DNA from 2 places in the Streptomyces sp. NPDC032745 genome. Region 1 is predicted to be linked to the other one. Evidence: riboswitches for the same ligand, from Rfam matches in the RefSeq annotation. Region 1 holds a riboswitch; the other holds the start of a gene.
What was found. A riboswitch is a leader RNA that binds a small molecule or an ion and turns the genes downstream of it on or off. The one in region 1 is predicted to bind glycine.
Positions count from the first base shown of each region.

Region 1 (14,193 bases):
CGGCCACAGGGGAGGTACGCCGTGGTGTGCGGGGTGGGTGGAATCGGCAAGACCACCCTGGCCTCCGCCCTGGCCGACATCGCGAGCGCTGAAGGCCGGGCCGTGTTCTGGATCCGCTGGCGCGACGAGGAGGAGCTGGCCGAGCAGATGACCCGCACCGCGCTGGCCTGTGGCCTTCCCGAAGCCCGGCTCGAAGAAGCGCGGGCCGGACGAGCCGGACTGCCGGATCTGGTGTGGGAGCAGCTGGAGCAGACCGACAAGTGGCTCCTGGTCCTCGACAACATCGACACCCCACAGGCCGTCGGCCCACATGGGGAGGACGTGGCGTCCTACCGGGGGTGGATCCGGCCGGGTAGGAGGGGCCTGCTGCTGGTCACCAGCCGCAACACCGACCCCGTGGTGTGGGGCATTCAGGCCGTCCTGCGCCGCGTCGTCCCGCTGGAGCCCGCCGCCGGCGGCCAGGTGCTCTGCGACGCTGCCCCTTACGCAGGAAACACCGAGGAGGCTGGGGCGCTCGCGGACCGGCTGGGCGGCCTGCCGCTCGCCCTCCACGCCGTCGGCCGCTACCTGTCCGCCCCCGGCAGCCGCCACCGCACCTTCACCGCCTATAACACCGCCCTCGAGACACAGCTGGGCACGCTGCTCGGCGCCACGCAACCCCAGGCGAGCGAGCCAGCCGTCGCACGGACCCTGATCCGCCACACCTGGGAGCTGTCACTGGACGAACTCGCCACCGACGGCAACCCCCTCGCACGGCCGGCACTGCGGCTGCTGTCCCTTCTGGCACCAGCCCCCATCCCCGTCTTCCTCCTCACCCCGGCACTGGTCACCGAGGCCACCGGGCAACCGACCGGCGAGATCGAGGTGGAGGCCGCGCTCAACGGCCTCCATACCTACGGACTCGTTGACACGCCCACACGCCGAGGCGGACAACCCGTCCTCGGACAGATCGTTCTGCACCCCCTCGTACGCGAGATCACCGCTCACACCCACACCACCGAATCCACCGAGCCCAACCGCTACCAGCAGGCCCTCACCGGCCGCCTGATCCAGGCAGCCCAAGGGATGATGAGTGCCAGGACCGCCGACTGGGACACGGCCCGCCTCCTCGCCCCGCACCTCCTCGCCGCCGCAACGCACACCACCAACCAGCACAACCGTCGCCTCGCCGATGCCGTCGATCGCATCAGCCAGTCCCTCACGAAAGCGGGCGACTACGGCAGCGCGCTACAGCTGCAGCAGGCAGCGCACTCGATCACCTCCCGCTCCCTCGGCTCCGACCACCCCGAAACGCTGACCAGCCGCAGCCACCTCGCCGACGCGCTCGACCTATTTGGCCGGCACCAGGAGGCAGCCGACCTCCACCACCAGGTCCACGCCACCCGCGAACGCGTCCTCGGCGCCGACCATCCCGACACCCTGATCAGCCGCAGCCACCTGGCCAACGCGCTGGACCACCTCGGCCGGCACCAAGAGGCAGCAGACCACCACCGACAGATCCTCGCCGCCCGCGAACGTGTCCTCGGCACGGACCAGATTCCCACCGTCCACACCCGCAACAACCTCGGCCTCGCGCTCGGCTACCTCGGCCACCGCCAAGAAGCAGCAGACCTCCACCGACAGGCTCTCTCCGGCTACGAACGCCTCCTCGGAGCTGACCACCCCAACACCCTGAACAGCCGTAACAACCTCGCGCTCGCGCTCGATGACCTGGGTCAGCACCAAGACGCAGCGGATCTCCACCGACAGGTCCTCAGCGCCTACGAACGCGTCCTCGGCCCCGATCACCCCGACACCCTGCACAGTCGCGACAACCTCGGACTGGCACTCGACCACCTCGGCCAGCACCGAGACGCAGCAGATCTCCACCAGCACGTCCTCAGCGCCTACGAACGCATCCTTGGTCCCGACCACCCCAGCACCTTGACCAGCCGCAGCAACCTCGGCCTCGCGCTCCACCACCTCGGCCAGCACCGACAAGCAGCAGACCACCATCAACACGTCCTCACCACCCGCGAACGCGTCCTCGGACCCGACCACCCCCACACCCTGCACAGTCACGACTACCTCGCGGCAGCCCTGCGTGCTGCGGGGCGCACCAGCACAAGGTTGCGTTCGGGGAGACGGCTTCGGTTCTTCGGGGCCAGGCGCACTTGAGGGGTCGACGCGATCGTGGCTGCGCGGTGCTCGGCCGGCTCATGCACGGGTCCTACGACAACGGGCACGTCTCCTGCCTGGGTCTGGCCCGCGGGAGACGGCGGACGGTTCAGGTCGACGACTGGCCCCTGCAAGCGGCGGCCCCGCGCGAGACAGGGATGCCGAAGACTGATCACCGACGGCGTCCACTGCGGCCGAGGCTGGGCCAGTCATCCCGGATTGGCCTTTGCCGACGATCAAGAACCGGGCCTACGGTCGCTCCATGCGCCTGCGAATCGTCGATGCCTTCACCGACCGCCCCTTCCGCGGCAACCCCGCCGGGGTCCTGCTCCTCGACGGGGAGTTCCCCCCGGACGCCTGGCTCCAGCAGGTCGCCACCGAGGTCAACCTGTCCGAGACCGCGTTCGCCCGCCCGCTGCCGCCCGGCGGGGACGCCGACTGGGCCCTGCGCTGGTTCACCCCGTCCGCGGAAGTCGACATGTGCGGCCACGCCACGCTGGCCACGGCGCACGTGATCGCGACGAGCGGCCTGGCCACGGGGCTGATCCGGTTCTCCGCGCGGTGCGGCATCCTCACGGCCGCGACCGCGGAGGACGGCACGATCACGATGGACTTCCCGACGTCCTCGCTGACACCGGTGGACGCGGACCCCGCCGTACGGAGCGCCCTGCGCGCCGAGATCAGGTCCGTCCACGACACGTCCGAGCACATCGGCGACCTGGTCGTCGAGCTGGCGGACGAACGCGCCGTACGCGAGCTCACCCCCGACATCGCAGCCCTGCGCGGCTACTCCCGCCGCGGGGTGATCGTCACCGCGGCCGCCGAGGACCCGTCCCGCGGGTACGACTTCGTCTCCCGCGGCTTCTTCCCGGCCTTCGGGATCGACGAGGACCCGGTCACGGGTAGCGCCCACACCGCGCTCGCCCCGTTCTGGGCCTCCCGCCTGGGCCGCACCTCGCTCGTCGGACTCCAGGGCGGGGCGCGCACCGGCCTCGTCCGGGTCCGCCTGGCGGGCGACCGTACGCTCCTCACCGGCAACGCGGTCACGGTCGTCGACGGCGAACTGCTCGCCCGCCCCTGACCGGCGTCGGCCTAGGGGGTCGGCAGCCAGCCCACCTTGCCCGCGAGCAGTGCGTACCCGCCGAAGGCCACGATGTCGAGCAGTGCGTGTGCGACGACGAGCGGACCCACCCGCCCCCAGCGCCGGTAGGCCAGGACGAAGACGACGCCCATCACCATGTTGCCGAGGAAGCCGCCGATGCCCTGGTAGAGGTGGTACGAGCCGCGCAGCACCGCACTGGCCAGCAGCGCGGCGGTCGGCGACCAGCCCAGCTGATCGAGTCGGCGCAGCAGGTAGGCCAGCACGATGACCTCCTCCACCACGGAGTTCTGCACCGCGGAGAGGATCAGCACGGGGAACTTCCACCACACGTCCGGCAGCGCCTCCGGCACCACCGTGAGGTTGAAGCCGCTCGCCCGCGCCGCCAGGTAGAAGGCCAGCCCCGCGCTCCCGATCCCGGCCGCGACCAGGGCTCCGCGCCCCAGGTCCCAGCCCGGCCGGGTCCGGTCGAAGCCCAGCACCCGCAGCCCCGGTGCGCCCTCCCGGGTCAGCAGGTGGGCCACCAGCAGCACCGGCACCAGCGCCGTGCCGATGCCGAACAGCTGCCAGGCCAGGTCCAGCCAGGGCCGGCCGGGGGCGTACGAGCCGTTGAGCGTGGCGGCCTGGTCCTTGAGGCCGCCCGGCTTGGTCAGCGAGCCGATGAAGCTGATCAGCGAGGAGAAGGCGCTCGCCCCCAGCGACAGCGCCAGCACGAGCAGCGTCTCGGTGCGCAGGACCCCCCGCCCGTCCTCGTGCAACGCCTTGACCACCGGCTCCGGCTCCGCCCGCACGTCCGACTCCGTCCCGCCGTTCCGCTGCTGTCCACCCCATACTGCCTCCTCGGCAGGGCGGGGCGGATCACCGGACCCGGAACGTGTGCAGGGCGACCGGTTCAGCGCCGGACCGGCACCGGGGCGCTCACCTCCTCGTCCACCAGGCCGACGGGCCAGGTGTGCACGGGATCGCCCTTGTGCATCAGCTCGCTGTAGCGCCGGGTGATCGCGGCCAGCGCCGCGTCCCGCTCCATCCCTGACGCGAGTGCCCGGTGGTAGGTGTCAACCTGCCAGGTCGCCCCGTTGACCCGCCGCTGGCAGCGCTCCTCGATGATGCCGAGGTAGTGGTCCCGGTCGGCGGGCTCGATGCCCCAGGCGTCCAGGCCGGCCGCCGCCATCGGCAGCAGTTCGTCCAGGACCAGCCGTACGGCGGACACGCCGGCCAGGCCGCCGCCCCGGCCCCGGCGCGGCCAGCGCAGCCGCGCGTCGATCCCGTACCGGCAGGCCGCGTCGAAGTTGGCCTCCGCCTCGGCGAACGGCAGCCGGGTCCACACCGGCCGCTGCTCGTCGGCGAGCGTGCGGACGAGCCCGTAGTAGAAGGCGGCGTTCGCCACGACGTCGGCGACCGTCGGCCCGGCCGGCAGCACCCGGTTCTCCACCCGCAGGTGCGGCATCCCGTCGGCGACCCCGTACACGGGCCGGTTCCACCGGTAGACCGTGCCGTTGTGCAGCACCAGTTCCTGCAGGCTCGGCACCCCGCCCTCGGCGAGCACGCGCAGCGGCTCCTCCTCGTCGCAGATGGGCAGCAGGGCCGGGAAGTAGCGGACGTTCTCCGCGAAGAGCTCGTACGCCGACTCCACCCAGCGCTCCCCGAACCAGGTCCGCGGCCGCACCCCCTGGGCCTGGAGCTCGGGCGGCCGGGTGTCGGTGGCCTGGGTGAACAGCGGCGGCCGCGACTCCCGCCACAGCTCACGCCCGAACAGGAACGGCGAGTTGGCACCCACGGCTATCTGCACGGCGGTCACCGCCTGCGCCGCGTTCCACACGTCGGCGAACCGGGCCGGCGTCACCTGCAGATGCAGCTGTACGGAAGTGCAGGCGGCCTCCGGCACGATCGACCCGGTGCTCCACGTGAGCCGCTCGACCCCGTCGATGTCGAGCATGAAGTCCTCGCCGCGCATCATGAGGATCTGCTCGTTCAGCAGCGAGTAGCGGTCCACCGCCGAGAGGTTCGCGGTGACCAGGTCGGAGCGGGTGATCGTCGGCAGGATGCCGATCATCACCACCCCGGCGTCGATCTCCGCGGCCTGCCGGTGGGCATAGCCGAGCCCTGCACTCAGTTCCTCGGCGAGCTGGTCGAATACCCGGCCGCCGAGCCGGTGCGGAAGGACGTTCACCTCCAGGTTGAACATTCCGAGTTCGGTCTGGAAATCGGGGCTCGCAATCCGCTCCAGAACCTGGGCATTCACCATTCTCGGCAACCCGTCTGCACCCGCGAGATTCAGCTCGATCTCCAGCCCCATCATGTTCTTTGGCCGGTCGAACCTCTTCTCCGCCAGAAGCCGCTCCAGTCCCTCCAGACACTCGTGAAGCTTCCTCCGGTACTTCTGCCGATCGGACAGGTCGAATCCGCCCGCCACGACCTTCTCCCCCATCGAAGCGTCCCTCCTCGAGTGGGCCTGGCCTGTGCCACCCAGGCGCGCGTGTACGGTCGATGATGCCCCGACGGCGTGATCGATAACGCCGAGGGGGCGTGCGTGGCGGGGAGCGCGCGCCGGTTTGGCCGAAGGGCGCTATGGCACATTCACTTGGCAAGACACCGTATGCAAATTCCGCATGCGTTTTGCCGGTTCCGCATAATGGACGCTTTCCAGCCGAGCCCCCGTCCGGTAACCTCCGAGGTCAGCGCGACATGTTCGCGCGCAACCGGCATGAATGCCATGTCAGCGGGACCGGTAAGCGCCTTGTCGGCAATAGGCGGGACAGCTAGCCGAAACACTGCGTGAACACATGTCGTATAAACTCCGCAAACGAGGCAGAGAGTTGGCGCGCGGCCATTGCCCCTCAGCCCCCCTCTGGCCCCAGAATGCGACAGCGCCGTCCGCACCTGCCCCGATCCACAGGTCTCCCAAGTGAGAGGCGACCCACCATGCCGCTGCATGTCCCTCCGGCTCCCGCGCCCGCCCTGCGCAGCGTCCTCGCGGCACTCGGTTCCCCCACCGCCGTCCACGAGGCGCACACTCCGGCCCTGCGCGCGCTGCAGGGTCCGATGACCGCCGAACTGCCGCTTCCGGTCCACGTCCTCGACCGGTTGAACATCTCGGAGCTGGCTGCGGGGGGCCGTCCGCCCCGTACCCGGCTGACCGCCTGGCGGTTCCTGATCCGCAGCGGCGACCGGTACGTCGCCGCCGCGGACACCCGGCTGACGCCGGACGGCTGGGCCTTCTCCCATTTCTTCGAGGGCCCGTATGTCGCGGCCACCGAACGCGCCCTGCGCCAGGCGGAATCCCTCGGCAAGAGCTACCAGCCGCGGCTGCTCTCCGTACCGGAGCTGTACATGCTGACGCTGTGGCTGCACGGGGCGGTCGGCGCCGATGCCTCCGCCGGGCTGCCGGCCGCCGCGGATCTCCTGGTGCCACTGGCGCCGGCCCCGCCCGGCATCGCCGCGTACCGGCCGCACCCGGTGTCCGAGCTGCTGCCCGTGATGACCCACCGGCTCGCTCCGCCGAGTCCGCCGCTCCCGCCGTCGCTGGCCGCACCGGCCGCCTGACCCGGGGCCCGAGCAGGTCCCGAGCCGAGCCCGAGCCGGGCCGGGGCATGGTCCGAGCTGCGTCCGGGCATGGTCTGAGCTGGCCCGTTGCGGGGCCGGTGACCCGTACGACCCATTCGGTCTAGCCCACTCGGGTCACCTGCGAACCACCCGAAATGACAGGGGAGTTGGGTTGAACCGCCCGCACGAGTGATGCGTCATCAATCTATGAGGACAGCTGCCGGGAAATCCCTGCGGACTCAAGTCCGGGGGGCAACACTGGGACCCTGACCAAACCATGACGTTGATACGGGGGGCGGCCATGAACAACGCATCGAGCCGCAGCACACAGACCACATCGCAGCGAAAGAACGCATCCATGTGCCAGCACCAGCCAGCGTGCCCGTCAGCCGACTCCGCCGACCGGGAGGCCGCCAAGCCCGTGGCCAACCACCCGGAACAGGGCTGGAGCCTGCTGTGCAACGGCGTCCTGCTCTTCGAGGACACCGGTGAGCTGCTGCCGGACGGCCAGATCATCGCCCCGCACCGCCCGCTCGCTGCGGCGCAGGTGATGAAAGCGGCCTAGTCCGACGACAGCACGGAGTGAACGGAACGGAACAGAACAGAACGCAGAGGGGCCGGCCCGGGAATCATTCTCCCGGACCGGCCCCTTCGTCATGCCGTCATGTCATACGAATATGTCATGTCACCGAACGGACACGGTGTCGTAGTGCCGTACGGCTCAGTTGTCGTACTCGTCCAGCGGCGGGCAGGAGCACACCAGGTTGCGGTCGCCGAAGGCACCGTCGATACGGCGTACCGGCGGCCAGTACTTCTCGGCTGCCGTGACCCCGCCGGGGAAGACGGCCTCGTCTCGGCTGTACGGGTGGTTCCACTCGCCGCCCAGCGCCGCCGCCGTGTGCGGGGAGTTGGCCAGCGGGTTGTCGTCCACCGGCCACTCGCCGCCCGCGACCCGCTCGATCTCGGCGCGGATGGCGATCATCGCGTCGCAGAAGCGGTCGATCTCGGCGAGGTCCTCGGACTCCGTCGGCTCGATCATGAGCGTCCCGGCCACCGGGAAGGACATGGTCGGCGCGTGGAACCCGTAGTCGATCAGACGCTTGGCGATGTCGTCGATGCTCACGCCGGTCGCCTTCGACAGCGGGCGCATGTCGATGATGCACTCGTGCGCGACCAGGTTGCCCGGGCCGGTGTAGAGCACCGGGTAGTGCGGCTCCAGGCGCTTGGCGATGTAGTTCGCACCGAGCACCGCCACCTGGGTGGCGCGCTTGAGGCCCTCGCCGCCCATGAGGCGCACGTACGACCACGAGATCGGCAGGATGCCGGCCGAGCCCCACGGCGCCGCCGAGATCGGGCCGACGCCCGTCTCCGGGCCCGCGGTGGGCTGGAGCGGGTGGTTCGGCAGGTACGGGGCAAGGTGCGCCCGGACGCCGACCGGGCCGACGCCCGGGCCGCCGCCGCCGTGCGGGATGCAGAAGGTCTTGTGCAGGTTCAGGTGCGAGACGTCGCCGCCGAAGTGACCCGGCTTGGCCAGGCCCACCAGGGCGTTGAGGTTGGCGCCGTCCACGTAGACCTGGCCGCCGGCGTCGTGCACCTGGGCGCAGATGTCGGCGACGTGCTCCTCGAACACACCGTGCGTCGAGGGGTACGTGATCATCAGCACGGCGAGCTCGTCGCGGTACTGCTCGATCTTGGCGCGCAGGTCGGCCGCGTCCACCTCGCCGTCGTCGGCGGTCTTGACGACGACGACCTTCATGCCGGCCATCACGGCGCTGGCGGCGTTGGTGCCGTGCGCGGAGGACGGGATGAGGCAGACGGTGCGCTGCTCGTCGCCGTTCGCCCGGTGGTAGGCCCGGACGGCCAGCAGGCCGGCGAGCTCACCCTGGGAGCCGGCGTTGGGCTGGATGGAGACCTTGTCGTAGCCGGTGACCTCGCAGAGACGTTCCTCCAGCTCCGAGATGAGCGTGAGGTACCCCTCGGCCTGCTCGACCGGGGCGAACGGGTGCAGCTGGCCGAATTCCGGCCAGGTGACCGACTCCATCTCGGTGGTCGCGTTGAGCTTCATGGTGCAGGAGCCCAGCGGGATCATGCCGCGGTCCAGCGCGTAGTCCTTGTCCGCCAGCTTGCGCAGGTAGCGCAGCATCGCGGTCTCGCTGCGGTGCTGGTGGAAGACCGGGTGCGCCAGGTAGTCGTCCGAGCGCAGCAGGCCCTCGGGCAGGGCGTCGGCGGTGGTCCCGTCGAGGGCCTCGATGTCGGCGCTCACGCCGAAGGCGGCCCAGACGGCCTCGACGCCGGCGCGCAGGGTGGTCTCGTCGCAGGAGACGGAGACGTGGTCCGCGTCGACCTGGAACAGGTTGACCCCGCCCTTGCGGGCGGCGGCGGCGACCTCGGCGGCCTTGCCGGGCACCCGGGCGGTGAGGGTGTCGAAGTACGCGCCGTGCACGAGCTCGACCCCGCCGGCCGTCAGACCGGCGGCGAGCAGGGCCGCGTAGCGGTGCGTACGGCGGGCGATCGTCCGCAGGCCGTCCGGACCGTGGTAGACCGCGTACATGCCGGCCATGACGGCGAGCAGCACCTGCGCGGTGCAGATGTTGCTGGTGGCCTTCTCCCGGCGGATGTGCTGCTCACGGGTCTGCAGCGCCAGGCGGTACGCCTTGTTGCCGTCCGCGTCCACGGAGACGCCGACGAGGCGGCCCGGCAGCGAGCGGGCGTGCTTGTCCTGGACGGCCATGTAGCCTGCGTGCGGGCCACCGAAGCCCATCGGGACGCCGAAGCGCTGGGTGGTGCCGACTGCGATGTCCGCGCCGAGCGCGCCCGGGGAGGTCAGCAGGGTCAGGGCGAGCAGGTCGGCGGCGACGGCGACGATCGCGCCGAGGCCGTGCGCCTGGTCGATGACCGGCTTGATGTCCCGTACGGCACCGGAGGCGCCCGGGTACTGGAGCAGCACGCCGTAGACGCCGCGCTCGGCGATCTCGGCCGGGATGCCCCCGGACAGGTCGGCGACGACGATCTCGATGCCGATCGGCTCGGCGCGGGTCTCGATCACGGCGATGGTCTGCGGCAGCGCGTCGGCGTCGACGAGGAAGATGTTCCCCTTGGACTTGCCCACGCGGCGGGCCAGCGTCATGGCCTCGGCCGCGGCGGTGCCCTCGTCGAGCAGGGAGGCGCCGGAGGTCGGCAGGCCGGTGAGGTCCGCGACGACGGTCTGGAAGTTGAGGAGCGCCTCGAGGCGGCCCTGCGAGATCTCCGGCTGGTAGGGCGTGTACGCCGTGTACCAGGCCGGGTTCTCCATGACGTTGCGCAGGATCACCGGCGGCGTGAAGGTCCCGTAGTAGCCGAGGCCGATCATCGGCGTCAGGACCTGGTTGCGGTCGGCGAGCGAACGCAGCTCGGCCAGCACCTCGGCCTCGGTCAGCGCCTCGGGCAGGTTCAGCGCCTCGGCGCTCTTGATCACATCCGGTACCGCGGCGGCGGTCAGTTCGTCCAGCGAGCCGTAGCCCACATGGGCGAGCATCTTCGCCTGCGCCTCGGCGTCCGGGCCGATGTGGCGCTGCTCGAAGGGGATCCCTCGCTCCAGCTGGGAGAGCGGAATGCGGTTGGCGGTCATGTACGGAGGCCTCCTGGGTCGTACGACCTGCGAGGGGCACCACGGCGCGGGCACCCGGACGGCCTCCCCCTCTGTCATCTCAACCTGAGAGCTTCACCGGAGTCGCGGGGATGGCCCGCGGATTCCGGCTTTCACCGTCGGTGAGGGGAGGAACCGGCACTGCGCACCCGGTACCTGCCCCTGCTTTCCAGAGTGGCCTCGTCACGTGCGGTACGTATGCCTGAGAGATTCCGGGGAGGATTTGCTCCTTCGGCGCCTCCGTCATGCTCACTCGGAGGACTCTCCCGCACAGGGTCAACAGCCGTCACCCAGCCTACCAGCGAGGTTCCCGGCCCTCCCTCGAGTGGCCCCCACTCCGGAAATGCACTTTTGTAGTCGTTACGGAGGAGTTGCGACCATATGGAGGGACCGTGCAGACCGACATCGATCCGCGCAGCCTGATCGGCCGCAAGGCGTTCGACCGCAACGGAACCAAGATCGGCACCGTCGACGAGGTCTACCTCGACGATGCCACGGGCGTGCCCGAGTGGGCCGCCGTCCGGACGGGCCTGTTCAGCCGGGACGCGTTCGTCCCGCTGGAACCGAGCGAGGTGGTCGACGACACCCTGCGGGTCCCCTTCGAGCGCTCCCTGATCAAGGACGCCCCGGACTTCGGAGTCGGCCGCCACCTCTCCCCCGAACAGGAGCTGCAGCTCTACCACCACTACGGACTGGACGTCTCCCTCCCGTCGGACATCCAGCGCGACTTCGGCCGCCTGGCGAACGGCGACGACACCCCCTAAGCGGCCTCGGGCGGTACGGATTCCCCTACGAGGGGCAGCGGATCGGACGGCTCCAGCTCGGGGTCGTCCACCCGGAAGGTGCGCACCCGGCCCGGTGGCGATCCGGGCCGCTCGAACCGCACGGTCACCCTCCCGACCCCGCTGCCCTGCACCCACCCGGGCCCGTACACGGCATGCCGTACGTCGCTCCCGGCCGCCCAGCGGCGTTCCCGGGCGGGCTCCGGCTCCCCGGACGGCTCCGCAGCCCCGGGGGCCTCTGCAGGCCCACCAGACCCTGCCGGACCTGCCTGGCCACCGGACCCGACCGGCCCGCCCGCCCCGGCGGCCTCCGCAGCGCCGTCCGGCTCGGCTGCCCCGCCCTCGGCGGCGGCCTCCGCAGCAGCCTCCGCGGCCTCAGCGGCCATGGACTGCGCGAACAGGTCCTCCTGGGTGTAGTCCGCCAGCCCGGTCACACCGACCCCCAGCAGCCGCACCCCGCCCGTGGTGTCCACCGCCTCCAGCAGCCGCGCCGCGGCCTCCCGCACCACCGCAGGGTCGTCGGTGGGCCCCCGCAGCGTCTCGGAGCGCGTCAGGGTCGAGAAGTCGTACCGCCGCACCTTCAGCACGATCGTGCGCCCGGAGTGCCCCGAGTCCCGCAGCCGGTGCACACACCGGTCCGCGAGCCGCTGCACCTCGTTGCGGATCCGCACCCGGTCGTGCAGGTCCACGTCGAAGGTGTCCTCGACCGACACGGACTTCGCATCGCGCTCAGCGACCACCGGCCGGTCGTCCAGCCCCAGCGCCATCCGGTACAGGCCGACCCCGTGCGAGCGCCCGACCATCCGGACCAGCTCGTCCTCGCCGGCCTCGGCGAGCTCCCCCACGGTGGTGATCCCGGCCCGCCGCAGGTGCTCCCCGGTGGCCGGCCCCACCCCCGGCAGGGTCCGTACCGACATCGGCGCGAGCAGGGCCCGCTCCGTGCCCGGCTCGATCAACAGCAGCCCGTCCGGCTTGGCCTCCTCCGAGGCCACCTTCGCCAGCATCTTCGACCCCGCGAGCCCCACCGACCCACTGAGCCCGGTCGCCGCCAGGATGTCCGCCCGCAGCCGCTGTCCCGTCTCCAGGGCGGATTCCGCGTCGAAGGCAGTGCCACCCGCCTCCAGGTCCACGAAGGCCTCGTCCAGGCTGAGCGGCTCCACGAGCGGCGACAGCTCCCGCAGCAGCGCCATGACCACCTCGCTGACCGCCCGGTACAGGCTGAAGCGCGGGATCAGGCAGGCGCCGTTCGGGCAGAGCCGCCGCGCCTGGGCCATCGGCATCGCCGAGTGCACCCCGAAGCGCCGCGCCTCGTAGGAAGCGGTGGCGACCACCCCGCGCGGGCCGAGCCCGCCGACGATCACGGCCTTGCCGCGCAGGCTCGGCTTCGATGCCTGCTCCACGGATGCGTAGAAGGCGTCCATGTCCAGATGCAGGATGGTCGGCGCGGCTCTCACAGCCCCGATGCTGCCCTACGCCACTGACAATCGGCCGGGGCCGGGCCCGGCGCCTTCGCGGCCGGGCCGGGGACCGGTCTCAGCCGGCCCGGTTGCGCCGGGCGGCGAGCTCGTCCGTCGGGTTGTGGCCGACCACGGTCTCGCCGGTGTCGACCCGCTCGCCGTGCAGCTGCGACAGCGCGTTCTCGACATCGCGCCAGACCACGCCCACGGCGATGCCGAAGATGCCCTGCCCGCCCTGGAGCAGGCTCACGACCTGGTCCGGCGAGGTGCACTCGTACACGGTGGCGCCGTCGCTCATCAGCGTCATGCGCTCGAGGTCCGCGAAACCGCGGTCCCGCAGGTGCTGGACCGTGGTCCGGATGTTCTGCAGCGCCACACCGGTGTCGAGGAAGCGCTTGACGATCTTGAGGACGACGACGTCCCGGAAGCTGTACAGGCGCTGCGTGCCCGACCCGTACGCGGGGCGCACCGTGGGCTCCACCAGCCCGGTCCGCGCCCAGTAGTCGAGCTGCCGGTACGTGATGCCCGCCGCGGCGCACGCCGTCGGACCCCGGTAGCCGACTTGTTCGGGTGCCGGGTCCGCGCCGGCCGCTGCGACCGTGGCCGCCTCCGGCTGACGGCGCGCGGAACCTGCCGCGCTGCCGTGGAGCGGGTACGGCCCACCGTCACTCCGCACGGGGATGCCCCCGGTCGTACCGTCGCCCGTGACTCTCACGCCGACCCTCCGTCCTTGACCTGCCCCCTCGAAGGTAGGCAGTCACCAGGGGTGCGTCAACGATCGCCACACTCGGCACGCCGAGTGATAATCACCCTGAGAGTGGTTTCCCGTGCCCCATTTCGGGGAAAGGTTAACCGAATGGGCTGACACTCCCTATGGACGGGCGCGGTCGGCGGCTCATTGTGGCCCGGTGCCGAAGTCCTCCGGAGAGATCTGGTCGAGGAACTCGCGGAACTTCTCCACCTCGTCCTCCTGCTCGTCCGGAATGGCGATTCCGGCGTCGTCGAGCACGCCGTCGCTGCCGTAGATCGGCGTCCCCGTACGCAGGGCCAGCGCTATGGCGTCGGAGGGCCGCGCGCTCACCTCGACCCCGCTGGCGAAGACGAGCTCCGCGTAGAAGACGCCCTCCCGCAGATCCGTGATCCGGACCTCGGTGAGCTCCTCGCCGATCGCCTCCAGCACGTCCTTGAACAGGTCGTGCGTCAGCGGCCGGGCAGGGGCCATGCCCTGCTGCGCGAAGGCAATGGCGGTCGCCTCCCCTGGTCCGATCCAGATGGGGAGGTACCGGTCGCCTCCCACTTCACGCAGGAGCACGATCGGTTGGTTGGAGGGCATTTCCACCCGGACACCCACAACGTCGAGCTCGTTCACACAGCAACCCTAGGACCTGCCCGGCAGGTTTGGGTAGTCGGGCCCCCCTCGAAGATCCCCGGGGTCAGTGCAGACGGACCCCGAGAGCCGTCTGCACCAAGGCCTCGTGGAGCCGTACGGAGAGCCCCGCGAGCTCTTTCATGGTGGCCTCGGCATGCGCC
Region 1 is NZ_JBVING010000002.1:742,703-756,895, forward strand. It holds gene fxsT (FxSxx-COOH system tetratricopeptide repeat protein) at 1-2,157, shown strand, start outside; gene ACZ5WG_RS07720 (PhzF family phenazine biosynthesis protein) at 2,420-3,238, shown strand; gene ACZ5WG_RS07725 (CPBP family intramembrane glutamic endopeptidase) at 3,250-4,047, opposite strand; gene ACZ5WG_RS07730 (glutamate-cysteine ligase family protein) at 4,149-5,684, opposite strand; gene ACZ5WG_RS07735 (hypothetical protein) at 6,179-6,799, shown strand; gene ACZ5WG_RS07740 (DUF5999 family protein) at 7,158-7,364, shown strand; gene gcvP (aminomethyl-transferring glycine dehydrogenase) at 7,521-10,406, opposite strand; glycine riboswitch at 10,605-10,703, opposite strand; gene ACZ5WG_RS07750 (PRC-barrel domain-containing protein) at 10,817-11,188, shown strand; gene ACZ5WG_RS07755 (DNA polymerase IV) at 11,185-12,660, opposite strand; gene ACZ5WG_RS07760 (MerR family transcriptional regulator) at 12,740-13,378, opposite strand; gene ACZ5WG_RS07765 (bifunctional nuclease family protein) at 13,559-14,032, opposite strand; gene ftsR (transcriptional regulator FtsR) at 14,097-14,193, opposite strand, start outside.

Region 2 (14,193 bases), on a different contig from region 1:
CGTAGGCACATACTGGCCCACTCCGAGGTCCCGGGCACCGACCACACGGACCCGGGCCGCCACTGGGACTGGGACCGGTACCTCGGCCTGGTCCGCTCGGAGCTCGCGGCGGCCCCCGCCAAGGCCTCGGGCTGACCGACCGAGGCCTCGGGGTGTCCGGCCGGCCGGACGTCCCCTAGCTGAGGCCTGCGGTACGGGCGCGCTCGACGGCCGGGCCGATGGCGGCGGCGACGGCCGCGACGTCCTCCTTGGTGGAGGTGTGGCCGAGGGAGAAGCGCAGGGTCCCGCGGGCCAGCTGCGGATCCGTACCGGTGGCCAGCAGGACGTGGCTGGGCTGGGCCACGCCGGCGGTGCAGGCGGAGCCGGTGGAGCACTCGATGCCCTGGGCGTCCAGCAGGAGCAGCAGGGAGTCGCCCTCGCAGCCGGGGAAGCTGAAGTGCGCGTTCGCCGGGAGCCGGTCGTCCGGGTCCCCGCCGAGGACGGCGTCGGGTACCTCCCGGAGCACGGCGGCGACCAGTTCGTCGCGCAGCGCGCCGATCTCGGCGGCGAACCGCTCGCGCCGCTCGGCGGCGATCACGGCGGCCACCGCGAAGGCGGCGACGGCGGGCACGTCGAGGGTCCCGGAGCGCACGTGCCGCTCCTGGCCGCCGCCGTGCAGGACGGGTACGGGGCTCTGGTCGCGGCCGAGCAGCAGCGCGCCGATGCCGTACGGGCCGCCGACCTTGTGGCCGCTGACGGTCATCGCGGCGAGGCCGCTGTCCCCGAAGCGGACGTCGAGCTGGCCGAAGGCCTGGACGGCGTCGGAGTGCAGGGGGATCGCGAACTCACGGGCCACGGCGGCCAGTTCACGGACCGGCATGACGGTGCCGATCTCGTTGTTGGCCCACATGACGGTGGCCAGGGCCACGTCGTCGGGGTTGCGCGCGATGGCTTCCCGGAGGACCTCGGGGTGCACCCGGCCGTAGCGGTCGACGGGGAGGTACTCGACCTGCGCGCCCTCGTGCTCGCCGAGCCAGTGGACGGCGTCGAGGACGGCGTGGTGCTCGACGGGGCTGGCGAGCACGCGGGTCCGGGCGGGGTCCCGGTCGCGGCGGGCCCAGTAGAGGCCCTTGACGGCGAGGTTGTCGGCCTCCGTGCCGCCGGCGGTGAAGACCACCTCGCTCGGGCGGGCGCCGAGTGCCTCGGCGAGGGCCTCGCGGGCCTCCTCGACGGTACGGCGGGCGCGGCGGCCGGCGGCGTGGAGGGAGGACGCGTTACCCGTGGCGGCGAACTGCGCGGTCATCGCCGCAGCGGCCTCCGGGAGCATCGGAGTGGTGGCGGCGTGGTCGAGGTAGGCCATGATCCCCCGATTCTACGAGTCCGCTCCACGGGGCCGGACCCCGCGGGGCCCTGCCCTCCCGCCGGGCCGCACCCGGCCGGCCTGGACGGGCTCGCCCGGCGGGCCCTGCCCGGACCCCGCTCGGGCCCCTGCCCCCGAACGGCCGGTCCCCAAACCCCGCCGGAGCCGCATCCGGCCCGACCTGACCGGAACTCCCCGCTCCCCGAGGGGTCAGCGGGGGGCGCGGGCCAGTTGGCGGGACTGGGCCACCAGGCGGTCCGCGGAGTCCCAGACCTCGGCGTCCTCCTCCAGGAAGCCCCCGGCGAGGTTCCGGGTCGTGATGGAGATCCGCAGCGGGCCCGGGGCCGGGCGATGGCGGATGTGGGTGGTGAGCTCGATGGTCGGGCTCCAGCCCATCAGGCCCAGGTCGAAGCAGGTCGGCGGCAGCGCGTCCACGGCGAGCAGCATCGAGAGCGGGTCGGCGTCACGGCCGTCGGCCAGCTCGAACCAGGCCCGCATCTCACCCTTCCCCGACGGCGCGCCGAGCGCCCAGCCCGCCGTCGCCGGGTCCAGCCGCAGCCGGAGCCGGTCCACGATCGCGTTGCTGCCGGGGATCGGGGCCGGGCCGGCCTCCGGGCCGAGGCAGTCGGCGTAGGGCGGGATCACCGGCGGGACGGCCGTGGTGCGGACGTCGTCCGGGAGGGAGGCGAGGTCGCCGTACGAGGCGACGACGCGGATCCGCTCGATCTCGGCGCCGTTCTCGTCGTACTGGAAGAGGGAGGCCTGGCCGGTGGAGAGGGTGCGGCCCACCCGGACCACCTCGGTGCGGATCACCGCAGGTCCGGGTACCGACGAGGTCAGGTAGTGCGCGGAGACGGTGAAGGGGTCCGGGTGCGGCAGGGCCGCCGACAGCGCCCGGCCGACCAGGGCCAGCAGATAGCCGCCGTTGACGGCGGTGATGATCGTCCATCCGGCGGAGAGCTCGGTGTCGTACACACCGGGTTCGCCCGCGCGGGCGGTGACGGTGGTGTCGCGGTCGAACTCGCTGTCGCCGATGGATGCCTGGGCCGCTGCGTACGTCATGAATTCGACACTACAACGCGAAGCTACTAAGCGGTAGCTTTCCTTTGCTACATGCTGGTTACGGCTCTTCGGCCACCGAGGAGCGGCGGTTCCAGGCCAGCGGGGCCCGCCAGTGGTAGCGCATGGCGAGCAGCCGGAGCACGAAGGTGGTGATGATCGCCGCGGCGGTGGTCACGGCGTTGAGCATGTCGAACGCGATGAACACGGCCACCATCGAGGCACCGACGATGGCAGGGACGGCGTACATCTCGCGGTCGCGCAGCAGCGACGGCACCTCATTGGCCAGGACGTCGCGCAGGACGCCCCCGCCGACGGCGGTGACCAGACCCAGCGCGGCGGACGCGGTGAGTCCGAGGCCGAACTCGTACGCCTTGGTCGTGCCGGTCACGCAGAAGAGGGCGAGGCCCGCGGCGTCGAAGACGTTGATGGCCCGGTTGATGCGCTGCACCTCGGGATGCAGGAAGAAGACGCAGGCCGCGGCGATCAGCGGGGTCACGAAGAAGCTGAGCTCGCCGAAGGCGGCGGGCGGAACGGCGCCGATGACGAGGTCGCGGAAGAGGCCGCCGCCGAGGGCGGTGGCCAGCGCGAGGACGCAGATGCCGAAGACGTCGAAGTTCTTGCGTACGGCGAGCAGGGCGCCTGCGGTGGCGAAGACGAAGATGCCGGCGAGGTCCAGGGCATGCTGGATCCCGGGCGGGAAGAGATCGTGGAGCACTGCCCCATTGTGCCGTTCGCCTGGCCGTCTGTTCGACGGGCCGGGCCCGCCACCCCGGCCGTCCACCCCCGAAGGCCCGCAGCCCCGGCCGGAGCCCCGCGGCCGGGCGCGGACAAGCCGGTGTCCCGGGCTCCGACCGCTACGCGGAACCCGGGACACCGGACGAGGTGGGCCCGGTTACTCCGAGACCGTCACCACCGCTTCCGCCGCGCCCGGCAGGGCCGGGTCGCCCGGGGCCTGGTCGGTGGCGTTCTCCGGGTGGTGGCAGGCCACCTGGTGGCCCGTGGCCAGGGCCAGCATCGGCGGCTCCTGCGTCGTGCAGATCTGCGTGGCCTTCCAGCACCGCGTGTGGAAGCGGCAGCCGGAGGGGGGCGAGATCGGCGAGGGCACGTCGCCCTTGAGCAGGATGCGTCCGCTCTTCGCGCCGCGCCGGCGCGGGTCCGGCACCGGCACGGCCGACAGCAGCGCCTTCGTGTAGGGGTGCATCGGGTTCTCGTACAGCGACTTGCGGTCGGTCAGCTCCACGATCTTGCCGAGGTACATCACCGCGATGCGGTCCGACACATGGCGGATGACCGACAGGTCGTGCGCGATGATCACGTACGTGAGGCCGAGCTCCTCCTGGAGGTCGTCCAGCAGGTTGACCACCTGGGCCTGGATCGACACGTCCAGCGCCGAGACCGGCTCGTCGGCGACGACCAGCTTCGGCTTCAGGGCCAGCGCGCGGGCGATGCCGATGCGCTGGCGCTGGCCGCCCGAGAACTCGTGCGGGTAGCGGTTGTAGTGCTCCGGGTTGAGGCCCACCAGGGACAGCAGGCGCTGCACCTCCGCCTTCAGGCCGCCCTCCGGCTGCACGCCCTGCAGCTTGAACGGGGCGCTGACGATCGTGCCGACCGTGTGCCGCGGGTTCAGCGAGCCGTACGGGTCCTGGAAGATCATCTGCACGTCGCGGCGCAGCGGGCGCATCCCGGAGACCCCGAGGTGCGTGATGTCGCGCCCCTCGAACTCGACCGTGCCGCCGGTGGGCTCCAGCAGCCGCGTGATCAGCCGGCCCATCGTCGACTTGCCGCAGCCGGACTCGCCGACGACGCCGAGCGTCTCACCGCGCCGGACGTCGAAGTCGATGCCGTCCACGGCCTTGACGGCCCCGACCTGCCGGCGCAGCAGCCCCTTGTTGATGGGGAAGTGCTTGACCAGGCCGGTCACCTTCAGCAGCGGTTCCCCGGAGGCGTCCGCCGTCTTCTTCATCTCGGTCACAGCTTCGGCGCAATCTCTTCGGTCCAGATCCGGGTCCGCTCCTCCTGCGACATGTGGCAGGCGGACCAGTGCCGGCTGTCGTCCTCGGTGAGCTCGGGCCGCTGGGTGCGGGTGATGCCGCCCTTGGGGATGTCGGCGTACGGGCAGCGCGGGTTGAAGGCGCAGCCGCTCGGGATGTTGATGAGGCTGGGCGGCGAACCCTTGACCGGGATCAGGCGCTCGGTCTGCTCGCGGTCGATGCGCGGCATGGAGCCGAGCAGGCCCCAGGTGTAGGGGTGGCGGGGTTCGTAGAAGACCTTCTCGGCGGTGCCGCGCTCGACGCACCGGCCGCCGTACATCACGAGGATCTCGTCGGCCATCTCGGCGACCACGCCGAGGTCGTGCGTGATCATGATGACCGCGGAGCCGAACTCCTTCTGCAGATCGCGGATCAGGTCGAGGATCTGCGCCTGGACGGTGACGTCGAGGGCGGTGGTCGGCTCGTCCGCGATGAGCAGTTCGGGGTTGTTGACCAGCGCCATCGCGATCATCGCGCGCTGGCGCATACCGCCGGAGAACTCGTGCGGGTACGCGTCCACGCGCCGGTGGGGCTCGGGGATGCCGACCCGGTCGAGCATCTCGACCGCTCGGGTGCGGGCGGTCTTCTTGTCGACGTCCTGGTGGGTCCGGTACGCCTCGATGATCTGCTTGCCGACCGAGTAGTACGGGTGCATCGCGGACAGCGGGTCCTGGAAGACCATCGCCATCTTGCGGCCGCGCAGCTTGCGCACGTGGTCCGCGTCGGCGCGTACCAGGTCCTCGCCGTCGAGGACGACCTGGCCCGAGATGTCCGGGCGGCTGCGGGCGTTGCCGGTGCGGTGCAGGCCCATGATGGCCAGCGAGGTCACCGACTTGCCGGAGCCGGACTCGCCGACGATGCCGAGCGTCTTGCCGCGCTCGAGGTCGAAGGAGAGCCCGTCGACGGACTTGACCAGGCCGTCGTCGGTCGGGAAGTGCACCTTGAGGTCGCGTACGGAGAGGAACGCGGCGTCCTTCGGCGGCCCGGCCTGCTCGGGGACGAAGGCGGGCCCGCCGGAGGTGCTCTCGTCGGAGGCGGTGGTGGGGTTCTCGGTCACGTCAGCCTCACGCGCGGGTCGATGACGGCGTACAGCAGGTCCACGATCAGGTTGGCCATCACCACGAAGAGCGCGGCGAGCAGGGTGACGCCCATGATCACGGGCAGGTCGCCCTGGCCGATGGCGGCCACGGCCGCCGTCCCCAGACCCTGGAAGTTGAAGGTCGTCTCGGTGAGCACCGCGCCGCCGAGGAGTCCGCCGAGGTCCAGGCCGAACATCGTGACGATCGGGGTGAGGGTGGAACGCAGGGCGTGCTTGCGGATGACCACGCCCTCCTTGAGCCCCTTGGCGCGGGCGGTGCGGATGTAGTCCTCGCCGAGGACCTCGAGCATCGTGGCGCGGGTGATGCGGGCGTAGGTGGCGGCGAAGAGGAAGGCCAGGGTGATCCAGGGCAGGATCAGGGAGTTGAGCCAGGCCACCGGATCCTCGGTGAACGGTTTGTAGTTGGACACGTCCAGCCAGCCGAGGCTGTAGACGAAGATCGCGGGGGCCACCATGCCGGTGAAGAAGATCGGCAGGGAGACGCCGGCGAGCGCGCCGACCATCACGGTGCGGTCGATGGCCGTCCGGCGTTTGAGCGCCGAGACGACACCGGTCGCCACACCGGCGATCACCCAGATGACCGCCGCGCCGAGGGCGAGCGAGAGGGTGACCGGCATGCGGTCGACCATGGTCTCCCAGACGGGCGCCTCGGTCTTGAAGGAGTAGCCGAAGCAGGGGGCGGCGCAGTGGGTGACATCCGTGCCGCCGTCGTAGTCGCGGCCGACGAAGATGCCCTTGACGAAGGTCAGGTACTGCTCGGAGATGGGCTTGTCGAAGCCCATCTTCACGCGGATGCCCGCCAGGGCGGTCTCGTTGGTCTCGCGGCCGGCGTACATCAGGGCCGGATCGCTGCCTGTGATCTTGGGGACCGCGAAGAAGATGCCGAAGGTGACCACGGAGACCACCAGCAGCGTGGCGACGACGTTGAACAGCCGCCGTATGAGGTAGACGAGCACTGCAGTCGGCCGCCCGGGGCGGGCGGCTGCCGTCCCTCGTGGGGACGGCAGCCGCCGCCTGCGGCCTTCACCTGCCCTTCGGACTAGCGCATGTGCGGTGAAGGCACTTGCCTGTTGTTACGTGACGACTCGACGACTCGACTACTTGGCGGCGATGCCGACGGTGGCCAGGTCGATCTTGCCCATGGAGTCGTTGAAGTAGACGTTCGTCAGACGCGGGTTGTGGTAGACGAAGGCCTTGTCGAAGTTGATCGGAAGGTAGAGAGCCTTCTCCATGACCTTCTTGTTGATGTCCGTGTAGAACGGAGCAGCGGCTTCCGGAGTCGCGGCGGCAGCAGCCGTCTTGAAGAGCTCGTTGATCTCCGGGTCGTTGATCATCGTGTAGTTGTTGTTGGCGTTCGGCTGGATGAACTTGCCGTCGACGAGCGGCTGCAGGAAGCCCGAGCCGGAGTTGTAGTCGGCGCCCCAGCCCATCACGATGATGCCGTAGTTCTTCTTCTTCACGTTCTCGGGCGAACCGATCGTGGAGGAGGAGAGCTTGCCGTCGTACTGGTCGATGGTGACCTTGATGCCGACCTTGGCGAGCGACGCCTGGAGGGACTCGGCGGTCTTCACCTCGGGAGCACGGTTGTTGCGCACCGCGATGGTGGTCTCGAACCCGTCCGGCTTGCCGCAGGCCTTGAGGGCCTCCTTGGCCTTGGCCTCCTGCGGCTCGCCCTTGGTCAGGTTGTACGGGTCGTAGCCCTTGTCGGAACCGGGGATGCCGGGCGGCAGCATGTTCGCGCCGAGGTCACCGCTGGTCGGGCCGCCGCGGGCGGTCTGCAGGGACTTCGGGTCGGCCGCGTAGATGACGGCCTTGCGGCACTCGATGTTGTCGAACGGCGCGACCGTGGTCGGGAAGGCGAAGTAGCGGATGTAGCCCGTGAACGGGTTGTCCGCGTTCTTCTTCAGGCTCTCGTCCTTGAGGACCTTGTTCTTGCCGGCCTGCTGCATGCCCGTGCCGTCGATGGCGAGGTCGATGTCGCCCGACAGCAGACGCGCGTCCATGTCGTCCGGGTTGGTGGTCACCGTGAACGAGACCTTGTCCGGCAGACCCTTGCGGATCGTGTCGGTCTTCGGGTCCCAGTTCTCGTTGCGGACGAAGGTCGCGCCCTTGCTCGCGGTGAAGCTCTCGACCTTGTACGGGCCGGTGGAGACCGGCTTGTTGGTGTACGTGGCGCCCGTGTCCTTGCCCGCCGGGACCGGCGAGGAGGACGGCATGGCCAGCAGGTAGCTGAAGTCGGAGTTGGCGCTCGCCAGGTTGAAGACGATCGTCTTGTCGTCCGGCGTCTCGACGGACTTCAGACCCATCTTGTTGGGGTCGGTGTCCTTGTAGGGGCCGGGGTACTTCTGGCCCTGGTCGAGCAGGTCGATCAGGTAGGTGGGACCGCCGGACAGCACGTCCTGCGCGAAGACGCGCTCGATGCCGTACTTGAAGTCCTTCGAGGTGATCGGCGTACCGTCCTCGAACTTCACGCCGTCCTTGATCTTGAGGGTGTACGTCTTGCCCTCGTTGCTCAGGACCGGCAGGGCCTCGGCGAGGTCCGGGACGATCTTGCTGCCGTCCTTGCCCGGCTTGCTGTCGTACGCGAGCAGCTGGCGCACGTAGAGGCGCTGGATGTCCCACACGAAGCCGTAGTAGGCACGCGCCGGGTCGAGGTAGTCGACGTCCTGCGGCGACCAGAGCTTGAGCTCGCCGCCCTTGGCGTCCGAGGGGTTCACCATGGCGGTGGTCGCGGCGTTGAATGCGGCGCCACCACCACCCTTGCCCTCGGACTTCTTGTCGCCGTCACTGCCACCGCACGCGGCGGTCAGGGACAGGGCGGCGATCACGGCGGTGATCGCGAATGCCTGCTTTCTGCGGATCACGTTGGTCCAACCTCCATAGGTGGGTGAATCGATGAAGCGGTTCAGCTGCCCTTGGGGTCGAGTGCGTCACGCAGCCCGTCCCCGAAGAGGTTGAACGCCAGGACGGTGATGAAGATCGTGATACCCGGGACCACCATGTACGCGGGGTCGTCCTGGTAGATGGGGATGGCGTCGGAGAGCATCTTTCCCCAGGAGGCGGTGGGCGGCTTGACGCCGGCACCGAGGAAGCTGAGGGCCGCCTCCGTCAGGATGTTGGTCGGGATGAGCAGCGTCGAATAGACGAGGATCGGCGCGACCAGGTTGGGCAGCAGCTCCTTGATCAGGATGTAGCCGCGGCCGGCGCCGAGGCTGCGCGCGGCCTCGACGTACTCGCGCTCCCGCAGGGAGATCGTCTGGCCCCGGACGATACGGCCGATGTACGGCCAGCCGAAGAAGCCGATGACGACGATCAGGACGCCCATCCGGACACCCGAACCCTCGAACCCCCAGAGGGAGTTGGGGACGACGGAGACCAGGGCGATGGTGAACAGCAGCTGCGGGAAGGCGAGCAGCAGGTCCATCAGGCGGCTGATGAGGCCGTCGACCCAGCCGCCGAGGAACCCGGCGAGCGCGCCGAGCAGGCTGCCTATGGTGACCGACACGAAGGCCGACAGGAAGGCGACGACCAGGGAGATGCGGGCGCCGTAGACGATCCGGCTGAACACGTCGCGGCCGTTGGTGGGTTCGACGCCGAGCAGGAAGTCGGAGCTCATCCCGCCGAAGGAGCCGAGCGGTGTGCCCAGGTCCGGGTCGATCAAGTCCTCGTGGAACTCGTTGGGCGGGTGGCCCAGCAGGCTCACGATCTGCGGTGCGAAGACCGCCACCAGGATCAGGAAGATCACGACCACGCCGCCGGTCAGCGCGACCTTGTCGCGCTTGAGCCGCATCCAGGCGATGCGGCCGGGCGAGCGGCCTTCGATGGCCTTGGCAGGGACGTCGGCTACGGACACGGTTGCGGGTGTTTCCGCGCTCGTGTCATGCAGTGGTGCCGTCATCGTGGTGGGGACCCCTCTCGGCCGACGGGTTGCCGGCCCATGCCCGCCGCTGTGGCGGCGTTGGTGCGGAGTGGCGCTCGGAGTGCGTGGTGACACGCAGGACGCGTGCTGAAGTGCAAGAACTGCAGGAAGTGCGGGGCAGAGCCACAAGCGAAATGCATATGCCGAACCGGACTTCGCAGGACTGACCGGCTCTTGGGTGGGGAGTCTTCATCGGCGCTGCAATCAGCCGCCAGACCCGCAGATGAATGGATGCGCAACCGTGATGTGAGGGTCCGGTTCCCGTTATCCGGACTTCGCTCTCGCCTGAGCGGATCAAGACCGTCCGTTCGGTACGCAATCGGACATGGCGCCCAACTCGCGTGAGGCCCATGCCTTTTGGCCCCACAACAGGGGCGAAAACCGGACAAGCCGAAGGCCGCAGGGAACGGTGGTTCCCTGCGGCCTTCGGTCGGTTCGATACGGCTGTCCCAGTGCCCGGACAGAGCCGGACGAGGTCGGTGCCTCCCGGGTCAGTACGCGGGGGCCTGGCCCTCACGGTCGTAGAAGGGGCGGCTCTGGGCGCGCAGCCACATCGCGACCGGATCGTGCTCGTCCGCCAGCGCCACCGTGCACACCGGCACGCCCTCGGGGACCGCGCCGACCGACTGGCGCATCATCTCCCGTACGGATTCCAGCGCGGGCGCGGAGGCGTCGTACAGGTCGAGCCCGACCGCGAGGTAGGGCGAGCCCAGCGAAGGCTGCACCCAAGCACGGCGCAGCGAGCGGACGGCGGGGGTGCGGTGCGCGTGCTGGGTCAGCAGCCCGTAGAACTGCGGGAGCTCGAGGGCGGGCTCGGACAGCCGCAGCGGGCCGGCCGGCATCCGGTCGAGGCCGGTGGCGATCCGGCGCAGGTCGGCCCAGGGGATGCCGAGGCCGCCGCCCTGGGCGTGCGGGTTGAGCCACAGGCCCCAGCGGTCCGGGTAGAGGGCGCGGGCGATGTCCCGGCCGGTGACCACCTCGTAGCCCCTGTTCCAGCCGCTGGCGGCCAGCTCCTGGGGGGAGGTCACGCACGGCGCGTACCCGAGGCCCTCGACCTCCATGCCGCCGTACTGGGCGTCCGGGGAGCCCGGCTGGCCCTGCCAGAGCAGCATCCACAGGCGGCCCTCGGCGAGGGCGTGCAGAAGCGACTCATAGCTCTCGTAGCGCCCGGGAGTCACCTGGCGCATCATGTGCTCGAGCTGCCCGGCCGCGGCCGTGCCTGACGCACTCACCCGGTACTCCTTCTTCGTCTGCCCGTCGTCCCACCCGTATCCGCACCCAGCTTAAGCGGCCCTACGGGAGGTAGAAGGGGCGTACGCGCGTAACGATGAAGTCGACCACCGGGTCCTGCGCGGCGTCCAGGAGGATCAACTGCACCGGCCAGGGCGGCGGTACCCGGGTCAGGGCCCGGCCGAGGGCGTCCATCGGGGCATTCCGCATCTCGGGCTCCCATCCCAGCAGCCGGACACCGATGTAGAGCTCCGGGGCCCCGCCCTCGACGCTGGCGAGGCAGCGGTGGGCGGCGGCGACCACGCCGGTGGCGCGGAACTCCTCGGCGGCGGCGGTCAGGAAGTCCACCGGGTCTTCCTGCCAGTCGGGCTCGTAGAGCCGGACGCGGCCGCCGGTGGCGGGGCCGTCGAGCGGGGTCCGGCCGATGCGGCAGAGCTCCGCGACGGCGGGCGGGGGCAGCGGGACGCCGACGGCGCCCTCGGGGTTCACGGCGATGCCGAGCTGCGGGGGCAGGCCGCGGGCGAACTCGACGGCGGGGGCGACGGCGAAGTCCATGGCGGGTCCGGCGCAGGCGCGGAACTGGGCCTCGGAGCTGTAGACGGGGACGTACGCCGCCCCGTCGATCTCCATGGTGGGCAGCATGATGCCGGCCCCGTCCGGGCCGCCACCGCCGGGCAGGGGCACCCAGAGCCGGCTCCGGCCGAGCACCTCGACGATCCGGGCCCCGGCGTCCGTCTGCCCGAGCGCCGCCCCGAGCACCTGCTCCAGCTCGTTGTCCGGCCAGCCGCCGCCCTGCATGTACGCCTCCGCTGATTTCGCCCCACGCTGTCGGCCCGAGGTTAACGGCTCGGGCCGGTCTCCTTGCCGGGGGCTCCGCCCCGGACCCCGGCGCCTCGAACGACGGCCGCACTACGAGGAGCCCCGCCGGAACGCTATGCGGGTCACACGGGCGGCCGAGGCGCGGTCCAGGAGGACCGCCGATGTGCAGCCCGCGGGAAGACGGCCGGATTCCGCTTCGCGCAGCAGGCGGGCCACCGCGCCGCGATGGCGGGCGAAGGCGTACGCCGACACCCCGCGCCCCCGCGCCGCCTGCCCGGACAGGGCCTCCTCGGGGGTGGTGTCCAGCAGCAGCAGGTGCAGCGCCCGGCCCCGCCGCCGCGCGGCCGCGGCCAGCAGGCTCCGCACCCAGCTCTGCGTCCCGCAGTCGTGGACCACCGCCGAGGCCCCCGAGCGCAGCGCCCGCCACAGCCCCCAGTAGTGCGCGCAGCGGACCACCGGCCGGTACACCGCGTACGGCAGCGCCCGCGGCATGCGCCGCTCCCAGCGCTCGCGCACGTCCTGGGAGTCGATGCCGCCGCCCTCCGCGGCCCGCTTGATCAGCGTGCTCTTGCCGCCGCCCGGCAGGCCGGACACCACGACGATGTCCCCTTCGGCGAAGCCGAGCCACTGCGGTCCGTGCGGCCCCCGGCCGCGCAGGTCGCGTACGGGACCGCCGATGGAGCGCGCCCGCCGCGCCGCCGGCACCCCGTCCACGGCTCCCGTCCCGGTCGCCGCCAGCACTCCGAATCTCCGCACAGTGATCGCCTTCCCCCATCGGGCCCGCAGGGCCCCTCATGCCCACTGAGTGTAAAGAGACGGTAATCCGGCAGCGCCCGGTTCCGGCCTGCGCTTCCCGGCCTCCTCACCTGTCCGTACGTTCTTTCGGGCCCGACCGCCCGATCACCCGGACGGCGTGCAATGATGTGCGCCATCTGGACCAACTGCATACCGGCCGCTTGAATCCGCGCGGGAGAGTCCCGGCAGGCCGTGAGGCCGTGCCCGGGCGCCGAAGGAGCAAGTTCCTCCCTTGAATCTCTCAGGCCCCGTACCGCGTGGATGAGGCAGATCTGAAAAGCGAGCCGCGCCGCCGTCCCTCATGACGGCATCCGCGCGCGCTCCACCCAAGGTGCAAGTCGAGGTTCCCCGGGTCCGACCGGGAACTCTCGGCGAACCTCTCAGGTTCCGATGACAGATGGGGAGGATCGTCCTCGTCATGTCATGCCCTGGGACCCGGGAGCCACACCCATGAGCACTGCCCCCCGCCTGACCGCCCTCGATGCGCTGCACCGATCGCTCGGTGCGACCATGACCGATTTCGCGGGCTGGGACATGCCCCTGCGGTACGCCAGTGAGCGCGACGAGCACAACGCCGTCCGCACCAAGGCCGGCCTCTTCGACCTGTCCCACATGGGCGAGATCACGCTGACCGGCCCCGAGGCCGTCAAGGCCCTGGACTACGCGCTGGTCGGCAACATCTCCACCGTCGGCGTCGGCCGCGCCCGCTACACGCACATCTGCCAGGAGGACGGCGGGATCGTCGACGACCTGATCGTCTACCGCCTGGGCGAGACCGAGTACATGGTCGTCGCGAACGCCTCCAACGCCCAGGTCGTCCTCGACGCCCTGACCGAGCGCGCCGCCGGCTTCGACACCGAGGTCCGCGACGACCGCGACGCGTACGCGCTGATCGCCGTCCAGGGCCCGGAGTCCCCCGGCATCCTCGCCTCCCTCACCGACGCAGACCTGGACGGCCTGAAGTACTACGCCGGCCTGCCGGGCACGGTCGCCGGCGTGCCCGCGCTGATCGCGCGTACGGGCTACACGGGCGAGGACGGCTTCGAGCTGTTCGTCGCCCCCGAGCACGCCGTAGAGCTGTGGCAGGCGCTGACCAAGGCCGGCGAGGGCGTCGGCCTGGTCCCGGCGGGCCTGTCCTGCCGCGACACCCTGCGCCTGGAGGCGGGCATGCCGCTGTACGGGCACGAGCTGACCACCTCCCTCACCCCGTTCGACGCGGGGCTGGGCCGGGTCGTGAAGTTCGAGAAGGAGGGCGAGTTCGTGGGCCGCGCCGCCCTGGAGGCCGCCGCCGAGCGCGCCGCCACGAACCCGCCGCGCAAGCTGGTCGGCCTGATCGCCGAGGGCCGCCGCGTCCCGCGCGCCGGCTTCCCCGTGGTGGCCGGCGGGCAGGTCATCGGCGAGGTCACCTCGGGTGCCCCGTCCCCGACGCTGGGCAAGCCGATCGCGATGGCGTACGTGGACGCGGCACACGCCGCACCCGGCGCCTCCGGTGTCGGCGTGGACATTCGCGGTACGCATGAGCCGTACGAGGTCGTGGCCCTGCCGTTCTACAAGCGGCAGAAGTAACCCGTACCCCGTACCGGGTTCCCACCGGGGCCGTACGGGCGCCGTACCGGCCGTCTCAGTACGCAAGACCACTGTTCGTATCCACTCCCCCGCATCCAGGAGAATCAGGTCATGAGCAACCCCCAGCAGCTGCGTTACAGCAAGGAGCACGAGTGGCTGTCGACCGCCGAGGACGGCGTCGCGACGGTCGGCATCACGGAGTTCGCGGCCAACGCGCTCGGTGACGTCGTCTACGCCCAGCTCCCCGAGGTCGGCGACACGGTGACCGCGGGCGAGACCTGCGGCGAGCTGGAGTCCACCAAGTCGGTCAGCGACCTGTACTCCCCCGTCACCG
Region 2 is NZ_JBVING010000001.1:725,867-740,059, reverse strand. It holds gene ACZ5WG_RS03270 (N-acetylmuramoyl-L-alanine amidase) at 1-135, shown strand, start outside; gene ACZ5WG_RS03265 (cysteine desulfurase family protein) at 176-1,339, opposite strand; gene ACZ5WG_RS03260 (thioesterase family protein) at 1,550-2,401, opposite strand; gene ACZ5WG_RS03255 (trimeric intracellular cation channel family protein) at 2,460-3,116, opposite strand; gene ACZ5WG_RS03250 (ABC transporter ATP-binding protein) at 3,294-4,364, opposite strand; gene ACZ5WG_RS03245 (ABC transporter ATP-binding protein) at 4,370-5,488, opposite strand; gene ACZ5WG_RS03240 (ABC transporter permease) at 5,485-6,486, opposite strand; gene ACZ5WG_RS03235 (ABC transporter substrate-binding protein) at 6,628-8,394, opposite strand; gene ACZ5WG_RS03230 (ABC transporter permease) at 8,436-9,428, opposite strand; gene ACZ5WG_RS03225 (enhanced serine sensitivity protein SseB C-terminal domain-containing protein) at 9,941-10,681, opposite strand; gene ACZ5WG_RS03220 (enhanced serine sensitivity protein SseB) at 10,743-11,477, opposite strand; gene ACZ5WG_RS03215 (AAA family ATPase) at 11,589-12,260, opposite strand; glycine riboswitch at 12,456-12,559, shown strand; gene gcvT (glycine cleavage system aminomethyltransferase GcvT) at 12,744-13,859, shown strand; gene gcvH (glycine cleavage system protein GcvH) at 13,971-14,193, shown strand, end outside.
Region 2: another riboswitch for glycine. It lies ahead of gcvT (glycine cleavage system aminomethyltransferase GcvT); the one in region 1 lies ahead of gcvP (aminomethyl-transferring glycine dehydrogenase).